2 regions of the Lysinibacillus sp. NPDC093688 genome follow, and region 1 is predicted to be linked to the other one. Evidence: predicted binding sites of a transcription regulator. Region 1 holds the regulator's gene; the other holds the start of a gene.
The links. The regulator LexA, encoded in region 1, represses DNA repair genes until DNA is damaged. The targets are predictions, from matches to a motif close to CGAACATATGTTCG.
Positions count from the first base shown of each region.

Region 1 (5,781 bases):
ATTATCTATATTAATGCAAGGAGATAAACCCATTATTACTGTTGGGTTAAACAATGAAAAAATTAAAGGGGAATCGGGGTTATCTTGTATAGCCGATATACAAATTAGTGAAGTTAATCTGAACGAAATCGATAGCTTGTTGCTACCAGGCTGTATGGATATAGCTTACCTAATAAATGAGCAAGAATTAATTGATTTTATTAGTAATGTGAATGCCACAGGAGCAATCATCGCAAGTATCTCTAGCTCTCCATCTCTTTTAGCGAAAGCTGGAGTATTAAAAAACAAAAAGTATACTGTTGGGTTGCCGCTAGAAGGCATAAGAAAATTAGACTTCTTCGATCTTAATCATTTCTCTGAAGACCTAGTTGTACAAGATGGTAACATCATAACTGCAAGAGGTAGAGGTTTTATACAATTTGGTATTACTGTCGGTAAAGCCCTACATCTCTCTTTTGATGATAATTGGTACAGAGAATAAAATAGCTCTAATTGATAGGAAAGATTAGTACAGTAAAAGATGGCAAGTTCCTTTTCAAACATTATATAGAATATTGAGCAAGAGAAGTAGAAATGGCTACTTCTCTTATTTTAAAAAATTCTTTCGCTGTTCTATCCATAACTTTGGTGATTCTATCCACGTCTTTCGCTGTTCTATCCGTCACTTCAGCGATTCTATCCACGTTTTTCGCTGTTCTATCCGTCACTTCAGCGATTCTATCCACGTTTTTCGCTGTCCTATCCGTCACTTCAGCGATTCTATCCACGTTTTCCTCTGTTCTATCCGTCACTTCAGCGATTCTATCCACGTTTTTCTCTGTTCTATCCGTCACTTCGGCAATTCTATCCACGTTTTTCTCTAATTCTATCCGTCACCTCGGCGATTCTATCCACGTCTTTCGCTGTTCTATCCGTCACTTCAGCGATTCTATCCACGTTTTTCGCTGTCCTATCCATCACTTTGGCGATTCTATCCACATCTTTCGCTGTCCTAACCGTCACTTCGCCATTCTATCGTGACTACTTGTCTCCTTCACCTTCAGCTAGAGCCTTTAAAAAGAAAAAAATCAGTAGGAAAACTCCCACTGATTAAAACGTTATTTTATTTCGTTTCCCTCTTGATGTTCCCGATATCTCCTATGGACAGTAGCTTTGCTTACGTCAAAGCCTAGCCCCCTAAGAGTCACAGCGATTTCCTCAAATGTGAAGCCTCGATTACGTAACTTGACGATTTCCTCTATAGGGACATCTTTACGTTCTTGACCGTTTGGATTTCCTCGGTTTGATAAATTGTTTTCAGGGCGATAGCCATTTTCAACCGCTCGACGCATGCCACGACGTATTTTAGCATTATGGATTCTGCGCTGGTACTCCTCTACAATTGCTAAAATTTCTAGGAGCATCGTATCCATTTCATTTAATTGTACAGGTCCCGCGTCTCGCATAGAGAAAACATTAGTTTCAGTTTTCTGCAATAAATGCAACACGGCCATTCGAGCATTTCCACGCCCTAAGCGTGTTTCATCCTGCACAAATAATGCTGCTACTTCTTTTTCTTTTATGAAATCGAGCATTTCTAGTAAACCTTCTCGTTCCACATCATAGCCACTATGCTTATCCTTAAAAACATGCTTCACTTCATAACCCTGCTCTTTAGCATAGCGTACTAACTCCTCCTCCTGACGCTCTAACGAGGAGCTTTGTGTCTCTTTTTCTGTACTCACACGGCAATAGACAACAGCCGATTGTTGTTTAGTTATCATTTTACATTTCTCGCAATTTCAATTGAATTTATAGGAATGGGTTGGTCCTCACCCACTACTGGAATCACTAGAGATTTACCTGCAATAATTCGTACGTTCGATAATTCATTTTCTGTCTTAACAAGCTTAATCCATTCATCCGACTTCATTTTACCACGGTATTGTTCGGCTAACGACCATAAGCTATCACCATGTTCGATTTCAATTTCTGCGTATGTAACCTCGCCTGGGTCTGTTATAAAAAGATATGCTGTAAATAGTAGACAAGCTCCTAATAAAATTGTAATATGTGGATTTTTTTTAAACCAGTTCATGTTTATAACCCCTTTTCGAGAATGTTTGTTCGGAATATATGTTCTTATAATAATGCGAACAAACGTTTTTGTCAAACACTTTTCGAACCTATGTTTGCTTAAGTGTTCGCATTCTGCTATACTACTAATAAGTAGAATGATTAGAAAAAAGAGGTGAGCAATCATGAAAAAAGTCTCGAAAAGACAAGAGGCCATACTAGATTTCATTAAAGAAGAGGTACGCGCAAAGGGGTATCCACCATCTGTACGTGAGATTGGTGAAGCAGTTGGACTTGCTTCAAGCTCTACAGTTCATGGACATTTAGCTCGTTTAGAGCAAAAAGGCTTGATTCGACGCGATCCAACTAAACCACGTGCCATTGAAATTCTAGAGCCAGAGGATTCTATTCAAAAGCAACATGTTATACATGTCCCACTTGTCGGGAAGGTTACTGCAGGTTCTCCGATAACTGCTGTTGAAAACATCGATGAATATTTCCCACTACCAGATATTTATGGGACAAGTGAAGATCAGTTATTTATGCTAGAAATTATGGGTGAATCAATGATTGAAGCTGGCATTTTAGACGGAGATTTAGTTATTGTTAAACAAAAATCAACAGCTGATAATGGTGATATTGTCGTAGCAATGACTGAAGAGAATGAAGCAACTGTAAAGCGTTTCTTTAAAGAAAAAAGTCATTTCCGTTTACAGCCTGAAAACGCAACAATGGAACCAATTATCGTAGACCAAGTTTCTATTTTGGGACATGTTGTAGGTCTTTATCGTCGTGTACATTAAAAGTAACTCAATAGCAAAGTATAAAAAGAGGATTTTATGTTCACAAATGGGCATATAACCTCTTTTTCTTATGTTTTGAGTGCCATTTTTCACACAAAAAAAGAACCCACTTTAAAATGGATTCGGTCCTGTACCCCTAAAAGTAGAGGATGACATTTGTAAAAACGTATACCATGTATATAAGTTGATTAGAGTGGAGACTGGGCGACTCCTCGGGGATTTAGCGTCACAGATGAGACCCTGCAGCGTAGCGAAGCGGCTCATCGGACGCCCCCAGGAAAGCGCCCAGTCGGAACGGAAATCAACCACACGTTATGATGATAGCCTTTAAAACATTGAGTTAGCAATTTCAAGCAAATCATGCACTGTGAAATCTTTTGTTATTTCACTTTCTATACTAATTGAATAGTTAAAACTGTCATGAACAAAAATCAGTTGATTCACGTCCGGCTGATACAATGCTTTTGTTCCATTTTTTAAGGTGTACATATTTTCACCTTCTGCTGCCTTCAAATCCTCTTCTTTCGGTTCAACTTTCACCTGCAACAAACCATGTAAATTTACATTTTGATACCTTATTAGAAGAATATCTTGGTTTATACTTCCTTCTACATGCGTGATGTCAAAAGGAAACTTGGATACGGTCAAGATATTCGCAATATGCTTGTTCATATATTCCTTCATAATTTTCGATTCATTCATAAATGGATTGGAACCATCGTAAACAACTCGTATATCTGTAACTTCTTCTTGATGAAAAGTCACTTCCCATATAAAGGCTATTCTTTCAGGCATATTGTCTCCATCGTTAAAATAAGCCAATGCTACTCTTACATTCTCTTTAGCGGAAGGGTAACCTGAAAGTCTACTAATTGCGGTCTCTTCCCTTATTTCAGGAATTTTTACATTTGAAGATACATACTTCTTCACCTGTTTTTCATCTTTTTTGACCATCGCAAGCAAAAAATGGGTTACTACGTCATCATTATAAGGTCCTGCCATTACATGTTGCATTGAAACACAAAACAGTAAAAAGGCCAGCAAACCCAACTCTAATTTTTTCATTTCATCACCAAGGTTATCTTGCCCTTGATAAAAAATTCTATGCCATGTATTGCTTTTAAAGTTTTATACCTCTACCTTGAATTTCAAACTCGCTTTTACAAATGCAGTAAATAATTTCTTGGATACTTCATCACCTGCAATGGCGAGCTCCTCTGGATGCCACTGTACCGCTAGACAAAATGGTAAATCTTCGTGTACTACCGCTTCAACGATTCCATCACTTGATTTGGCTACTACTTTCAATTTTTCTGCTGCTACGTTTATTGCTTGATGATGAAATGAATTCACAGCAATTTTTTCTTCCTCAATAATCGTTGTTAATAATGTATCTGGTGTTAGATGAACATGATGTGTAGTAACGCCTCGTGCCGCTAGTTGCATGTGTTTCATTAATTTTCGACTGTGATGCTCGCTCTCAATATCTTGATAAACTGTGCCTCCAAACGCCACATTTAGCATTTGAATCCCTCGGCAAATTCCGAAAATCGGCATTTTCCGAATATAGGCTGCTTCAATTAAGGAGAGTTCTACTGAATCCCTTTCTGGATGAACCTTCCCTAATTTTGGTGTAGGTTCTGCACCAAAAAGAAATGGATGTACATCATGCCCGCCCGAAAGTAATAATCCGTCCGTCAACGATAAAATTTGTGCCACATCCTCTTCCACTCCAAGCGGAATGATTAGTGGAATACCCCCAGCCTCAATTATACTTTTGCTGTAGGCGGCATTTAATCTTGAGGACAAATCATCCTCTACAAAGGCTGTTATACCGATAATTGGTTTCATCATATCCCCTCCATGATCTACAAAATTTATCTCGCATTAACTCTGCCTAAAAAAGCCTGATTGATGAAGACTATGAATCATTGAGGGCACCCCTGATTATTTACCAAAATCCGAGATACCAATTCATCAACGCATCCCCATAGAAATAGATAATAATCGCCGCTAGAGCAATAAATGGACCGAATGGTATAGGCGTTTTTCTTCCCTGTCCGCGTACTTTTAACATAACTATTCCAACAATCATGCCAATCACAGCGGCTACAAATAGTGTTAGAAGTGCATGTATTGTCCCAAGCACAAGACCCAGTAAAAAGAATAATTTAATATCGCCTCCACCCATACCACCTCTTGATAGGACAGCTATACAATATAATATGCCAAATCCTACAACAGCACCAACTATACTGTCCCACCACGGAGACAAAGGTGATATGACGCGCCCTAAAACTAGCAAAGGTAAAAAGAATAGTAGTACCTTATCCGGAATAAGCATATATGCAAAATCGGATACAACAATAATGACTAATAATGAAATAAATAATAGAGCTACGAAAAATTCTGCACTAAAGCCTAATTTCCAATAAGCAAAAGCAAATAATACCCCTGTTATAAGTTCCATCAGTGGATAAATCCAAGAAATTTTTTGCCCACAGCTACGGCATTTTCCACCTAAAAATAAATAAGACAAAACAGGTACCAAATCAAGTGCCGTCAACTGTCTCTTACAAGAAGTGCAATGCGAGGGTGGACGCACAATGGACTCCTTCAAGGGCACACGTAAGCCCACTACATTAAAAAACGAGCCTAAAACGAGCCCAAATATGAAAACAGTAATTGTATAAACCATCTCCATTTTTATGTCCTCCTATACTAATTGACGCCCATACATTTGAAGTATGCGCGCCATCTAATTTACAGTTGTCCTTCATAATAGAACGTCGTTACTTGTATGGTAGATTTTAAGGTTGTATCTGCATCCTCCTGGAATTTTGCTTCCTCTCCAGTTGATGTGAAATCGATTGCATCAATTTTCATGACACGATCAATTTTTTCAATCTCTTTTATAAACTCA
Region 1 is NZ_JBNNUX010000043.1:27,317-33,097, reverse strand. Features, by position in the region: gene ACQKN2_RS22110 (DJ-1/PfpI family protein) at 1-481, shown strand, start outside; gene ACQKN2_RS22105 (hypothetical protein) at 543-851, opposite strand; gene ACQKN2_RS22100 (hypothetical protein) at 844-1,002, opposite strand; gene ACQKN2_RS22095 (YneB family resolvase-like protein) at 1,098-1,763, opposite strand; gene yneA (cell division suppressor protein YneA) at 1,760-2,077, opposite strand; gene lexA (transcriptional repressor LexA) at 2,241-2,858, shown strand; gene ACQKN2_RS22080 (hypothetical protein) at 3,186-3,923, opposite strand; gene ACQKN2_RS22075 (gamma-glutamyl-gamma-aminobutyrate hydrolase family protein) at 3,987-4,712, opposite strand; gene ACQKN2_RS22070 (prepilin peptidase) at 4,810-5,562, opposite strand; gene ACQKN2_RS22065 (potassium transporter) at 5,622-5,781, opposite strand, start outside.

Region 2 (5,781 bases), on a different contig from region 1:
TGCAATAAACGGTTCTCTTGTTTCTGAAGTTCTGAACGACGTTCACGAATGTCATTTTCTGCTTCAGTACGAAATTTGTGAGTTTCATCTTTGGCCTCAAGTAGTGCTTCTTTCTTCAATGCCTCCGCTTCTCGTTTTCCTTCTTCAACGATAGTTTCAGCGACATGTTTAGCACCAGTGATTTTTGAGTCATTCACTTTTTTCATATAGATATAGCTAACAGCGGCACCAACGATGAGTCCAAGCAAAGCGGAGATGATAGTAATTCCATCCATATGAACACCTCCTCTTGCTATTTGGGTATTACAGTTTCAGTCGGCGCATACATCAATTTCGCCTTGGCATAATAATTGCATCTCGGATTTTAAATCATGTTTAATTCTGCACAAGGTGCAGACACGATGTCTGACATTCGGTAAAATCACAGGAAGTGGCGTTTTTACCGAAGCAGATACATTAGCCGTTTTTGCAGGATGCGAAGATCTATGGCTAACATCTTATTATTCATTTCTTTCAAAATCCTTGGCATCTGCCAGAGGCTTCATCTTCATTTAATAGGTCTTCAAAAGCCTTTATAAATGAAGTCAGAATGTACTGCCTATTTAAAGTCATAATTCAGAAATTATACATATTTAATTGTATAGCTAGCCTCAAACTCTGTCAAGGATAGTCAGGCATCTGTTCGCCCTCTCAAGAAAAAAAGTCAGTCATATCCATTAAGAGAATTAATTACCTATTACTTTTTACACTTACGCTTATTTTAACTTTTAACATTATTTCGCAGAAGCAGTACTTAGGAATTATTTTCACAAAACTATGAAAGCTTTAAACTCCCGATTCTACTTCAAATGTTTCGGGAAGAAAAATAGATAGCTCATCACATTATATGTGGTTGATTTTTCGTTCCGTCCAGGCGCTTTCCTGGGGTTATCGGGGCAACCATGATGTTGGTCACGAAGGCGTTATCACAGGACGTAATGTTTTTAGCCGTCGCTTAGCATGCGCTGCAGGATCTCGGGCCAACAGATGTTTTTTGCGCGAAAGCGAAGCAACAGCACCGATGTTGGTAACGAAGGCGTTATCACAGGATGTGATGGTTTTAGCCTTCGTACTTCTATTACTGATCCCCAAGGAGTCGCCCCGTCGGAAAAAGATCAACTTATATCAATTTGATGAGCTACATAAATGGATATCCTAATAAATATTATAAAACCACATTCCCCAGTATGTGTAAATAAAAAAATGCATTGCTCTCACTATAAAGAGTGGGAACAATGCATTTATATTATTTTTCATCTTCAAGAAGAAGCTTTAATTCCTCATCCATTTCTTCTTCATCACTATGCGCAGCAATTGTGTAAGATGATGATGCAATACCGTAAGAAGCACGGATTTTATCTGCGATGTCGTCAAGCACTGCTGGATTTTCTTTTAAATACTGTTTAGCATTTTCACGACCTTGACCTAGACGCTCATCACCATAAGCATACCAAGAACCGCTTTTTTGAACGATGTCTAGTTCAACACCTAAATCGACTGTTTCGCCCTCTTTTGAAATTCCTTCACCGTACATAATATCAACTTCAGCTGTACGGAATGGTGGCGCTACTTTGTTTTTCACAATTTTAATTTTTGTACGGTTACCCATAATGTCATTACCTTGTTTAATAGCTTCTGCACGACGTACTTCTAAGCGAACGGAGCTATAGAATTTAAGTGCACGACCACCAGGTGTTGTTTCTGGGTTTCCGAACATGACACCGATTTTTTCACGAATTTGGTTAATGAAAATAGCAATCGTTTTCGATTTATTGATCGCACCTGAAAGCTTACGTAAAGCCTGAGACATTAAACGCGCTTGTAAACCAACATGCGAATCACCCATATCTCCTTCGATTTCCGCTTTCGGAACTAATGCTGCTACTGAGTCTATAACGATAATATCGATAGCGCCACTACGTACTAATGCCTCAGCGATTTCAAGCGCTTGTTCTCCTGTATCTGGTTGAGATAATAGAAGCTCATCAATATTGACACCTAATTTTTGTGCATATATTGGATCTAACGCATGCTCAGCATCGATAAACGCTGCTTGTCCGCCATTTGCCTGCACCTCTGCAATGGCATGAAGAGCAACCGTTGTTTTACCTGATGATTCAGGACCGTATACTTCAATAATACGTCCACGTGGATAACCACCTATACCTAATGCAGCATCAAGTGCTAGCGAACCACTTGAAGATGTAGCAATTTCTAAATCAGTCTTTTCGCCAAGTTTCATGATGGAACCTTTGCCAAAATTCTTTTCAATTTGTTTTAACGCCTGTTCTAAGGCTGCTTTACGATCACTCATTCATTTTCCTCCTTCGAAAACTGTTCACTGTTTTTCTCTATCTCTACTATACTTGTTTTTGAGAGAAGACGCAAGAAAAAAGCGAACGTTTATTCGTTTTTCTTCAAAATAAAAATTTGGGTAACTTTCCATTACCCAAATTTCTATTTTAACGATATTTAATCAAGCATGTTCATTAACCATTTTTATCCACTTCAATTAATTAGAAGGCTCTGATTTCCGCTACGGGCTACTCGCTTTCCTGCGGGCGAGCGTCGAGCCGCTTCCTTCGCTACGCTTCGTGCAGGGTCTCGCCTGTCTCGCTTTCCCGCGGGAGTCGAGTAGCCCTACGCTACAATCAGTTAAAATGGTTATACATTAGCAAAATATCAACAAAAAATCCTTTTATCAGCCAATAATAGACCTATATTTACCTATCAACACGTCTAATATTTAATAACGTTTTTTAAAGCCTCTTTCTTCCAAAAGCTGCATTAAATAATGACAAGTAAATTTCGCCGCACGAAGTCGATTTGTATTACGCATGCCCGATAAATGAAGTAAATACGTGATCGGTTTCTCATCACCAATTGCGATACCAATCCAAACCGTTCCCACTGGTTGATGATCATGGGCTGTAGGACCTGCTGCACCTGTTAATCCAATACCAATATCTGTATCAAATTTTTTACGTACAGCGCTAGCCATAGCCGCTGCACATTCACTGCTTACAATCCCATGTGTAGTTAATAATTCTTTAGAAATACCGAGCTGTTTTATCTTAGCCTCTTCTGTGTACGTAACAACGCCACCAACAAGGGCATCCCCTACACCTGGTATTTCCGCAAGCTCTGACTGAAATAATCCCGCTGTTAAACTTTCAGCCGCAGAAATTGATAGCTTATTATCTAGTAACATTTCTACTGTTTTAGAGGCTAGAGAATCATCATCTATACCGTATTGATAGTCCCCTACAAGCGCTTGGATCTCTGTTACCTTTGCGGCAATAAGCTGTTGCGCTTCTTGTTCCGTTTCTGCCTTGGCAGTCACACGCAGTGTAACTTCGCCGTCAGAAGCAAGTGGCGCAACAGTTGGGTTTGTTTGCGAATCTAAAATATCTTGGACTCGTACTTCAAGCTCTGCCTCTCCAATGCCATAAAAACGCATAACATGCGATAGTATAACCCCTCCAGCATTTAACATCGCACCGAGTTTGGGCTTTGCTTCAAACTGGAACATTGGCTCAAGCTCTTTAGGTGGCCCTGGAAGCAACATATACGTACGACCATCTTTTGTTACTATCATACCTGGTGCCATACCGTGATGATTTGCAAGCACCTCACTACCTGCTACTATTAAAGCCTGTTTACGATTATTGTCTGTCATTAGACGTCCTCGTTTTGCAAAAAACTGCTCAATATTAGCCAGTGCGCTATCATCAAATTCGAGAGCAATGTCAAGATGACGAGCAATCGTTTCCTTTGTTAAATCATCCTTTGTAGGCCCAAGCCCCCCAGAAAAAATGATTAAATCAGCACGAGTCTCTGCAATGGAAATAGCTTCTTCTAAACGTTGTGCATTATCTCCAACAACCGTGTGATAATACACATTTATCCCCAATTCAGACAACTGACTAGAAATAAATCTTGCATTTGTGTTCGAAATCTGACCAAGCAATAACTCTGAGCCAACCGCAAGAATTTCAGCATTCATGATCCTCAAGACCTCTCTTATTTAGAGTCAAGTAAGGCACGTCGATTTAGATAGAAGTAATCCCATCCAGACCATAGTGTAAAGAACAATGCAATATATAGCATAATTGTATCAAATGGAATACCAATAAGTGTAAAGATTGTATTGTGTAAAAGTGCCGCTCCGATGGCCACAATTTGGGCCCACGTTTTAATTTTACCAAGTTGGTTTGCCGCAACAACTTCTCCTTCACCTGCCAATATTAAACGAAGGCCAGTTACTGCAAACTCACGGCTAATAATGATAATAATTATCCAAGCACTCGCCATATCTAGCTCTACCATTAAAATAAAAGCTGCAGAAACGAGCAATTTGTCAGCAAGTGGGTCTAAAAACTTACCAAATGTTGTCACAAGATTATACTTACGTGCGTAATAACCATCCACCCAATCAGTCGCTGAAGCAAAAATAAAAATGAGTGCACCTACAAAGTGATGAACAGGCATATCCGCACCGAATAGTGACATTGTTCCCCAGCCAAAATCAAACATCATAACAATGACAAAGAACGGAATAAGTAATATTCGAGAGATGGTAATTTTATTTGGAATGTTCATTTTTCTAACACCTTTCATGATGAAAGAAAGTAGTCATCATTAGATGACTACTATTCTTTATTGAAATTGATGACGATGTTTTGCGTTACTGCTTGCTGTGCATACGTTAAAGGCTCGTCATTAATGTATACCTTGGCTTGCGTTGAATTACCTAAGCGAATACGTGCGTAATTTTGAGATGTTGCGTCGAATTCTACCACTTCTCCTGCATTATATACACGAGTATCAGTTAGTATTTCTTGTTGCTGTTGGTTTCGAATACCGATAAATGTAGGACCTGATACTTCGATACGTATTTTAACTGTATCTGCACCTGTTAACGTATAAGAAGTTGTAGCACCATCCGCTTCAACAGTCCCCGCTGAAATCGATTGCTTACCGTCTTCAGTTTGTTTTTCGTCAGGTGTTTCCTTTGCTGAATCTTTTGAATCTGTTGACTCTTGCTTGTCTTTTGTTTGAGCCTTTTTATTATCTTTTTCTTTTTCTGTATCTATTGGTTTTACTTTTGAATCGTATTCCATTTCTGGAGTCTTCTCTTCAACATTCGGTACTGCACTATTTTTAGACTGCGCGAGCACCCAAATTACTACAATAATGACAATGATAAATAAACCAACGATTATTTTCGGCATTGCCTCCATCATTTTAGTTGAAGGGCCTTTTGAAACTTTTCTTCTACTTGGGCTATTCGTCATCGCTTGACTTACTTGATTGTTTGAAGTACCTGGTAGCTCACTTTTATACGTTTCTAAAATTTCCTCTGCGTTCAAACCAACAGCGTCGGCATATTGCTTAATAAAAGCTCGTACATAAAACGAACCAGGCATAATCGAATAATTGCCCTCTTCAATACCTATTAAATAACGCTTTTGTATTTTCGTTATTTCTTGTAAATCGTCTAAACTGTAGCCTTTAGACAGTCTCGCCTCTTTCAGTCGAGTCCCTAATTCTGCCACTAAAAACACCTACTTTAACATCAATTTAAAAATTAAATCCTAAACTAAAATCCTCCAAATGAATTGGATTCAGACAACATATGGTTTTTTTCTATTATCTCATACGTAATTTCTTCATCTGGGTGATGACGTAATTCAATGATATAATCAAAATCCTCTATCCTATATTCTGAATGCTGAACAA
Region 2 is NZ_JBNNUX010000010.1:37,140-42,920, forward strand. Features, by position in the region: gene rny (ribonuclease Y) at 1-275, opposite strand, end outside; gene recA (recombinase RecA) at 1,286-2,353, opposite strand; gene ACQKN2_RS10305 (competence/damage-inducible protein A) at 2,786-4,045, opposite strand; gene pgsA (CDP-diacylglycerol--glycerol-3-phosphate 3-phosphatidyltransferase) at 4,063-4,641, opposite strand; gene ACQKN2_RS10315 (helix-turn-helix domain-containing protein) at 4,692-5,606, opposite strand; gene ACQKN2_RS10320 (DUF3388 domain-containing protein) at 5,642-5,781, opposite strand, start outside.
Region 2: a site for LexA is predicted at 2,436-2,449, ahead of recA (recombinase RecA). Genes of this name have one in related genera too.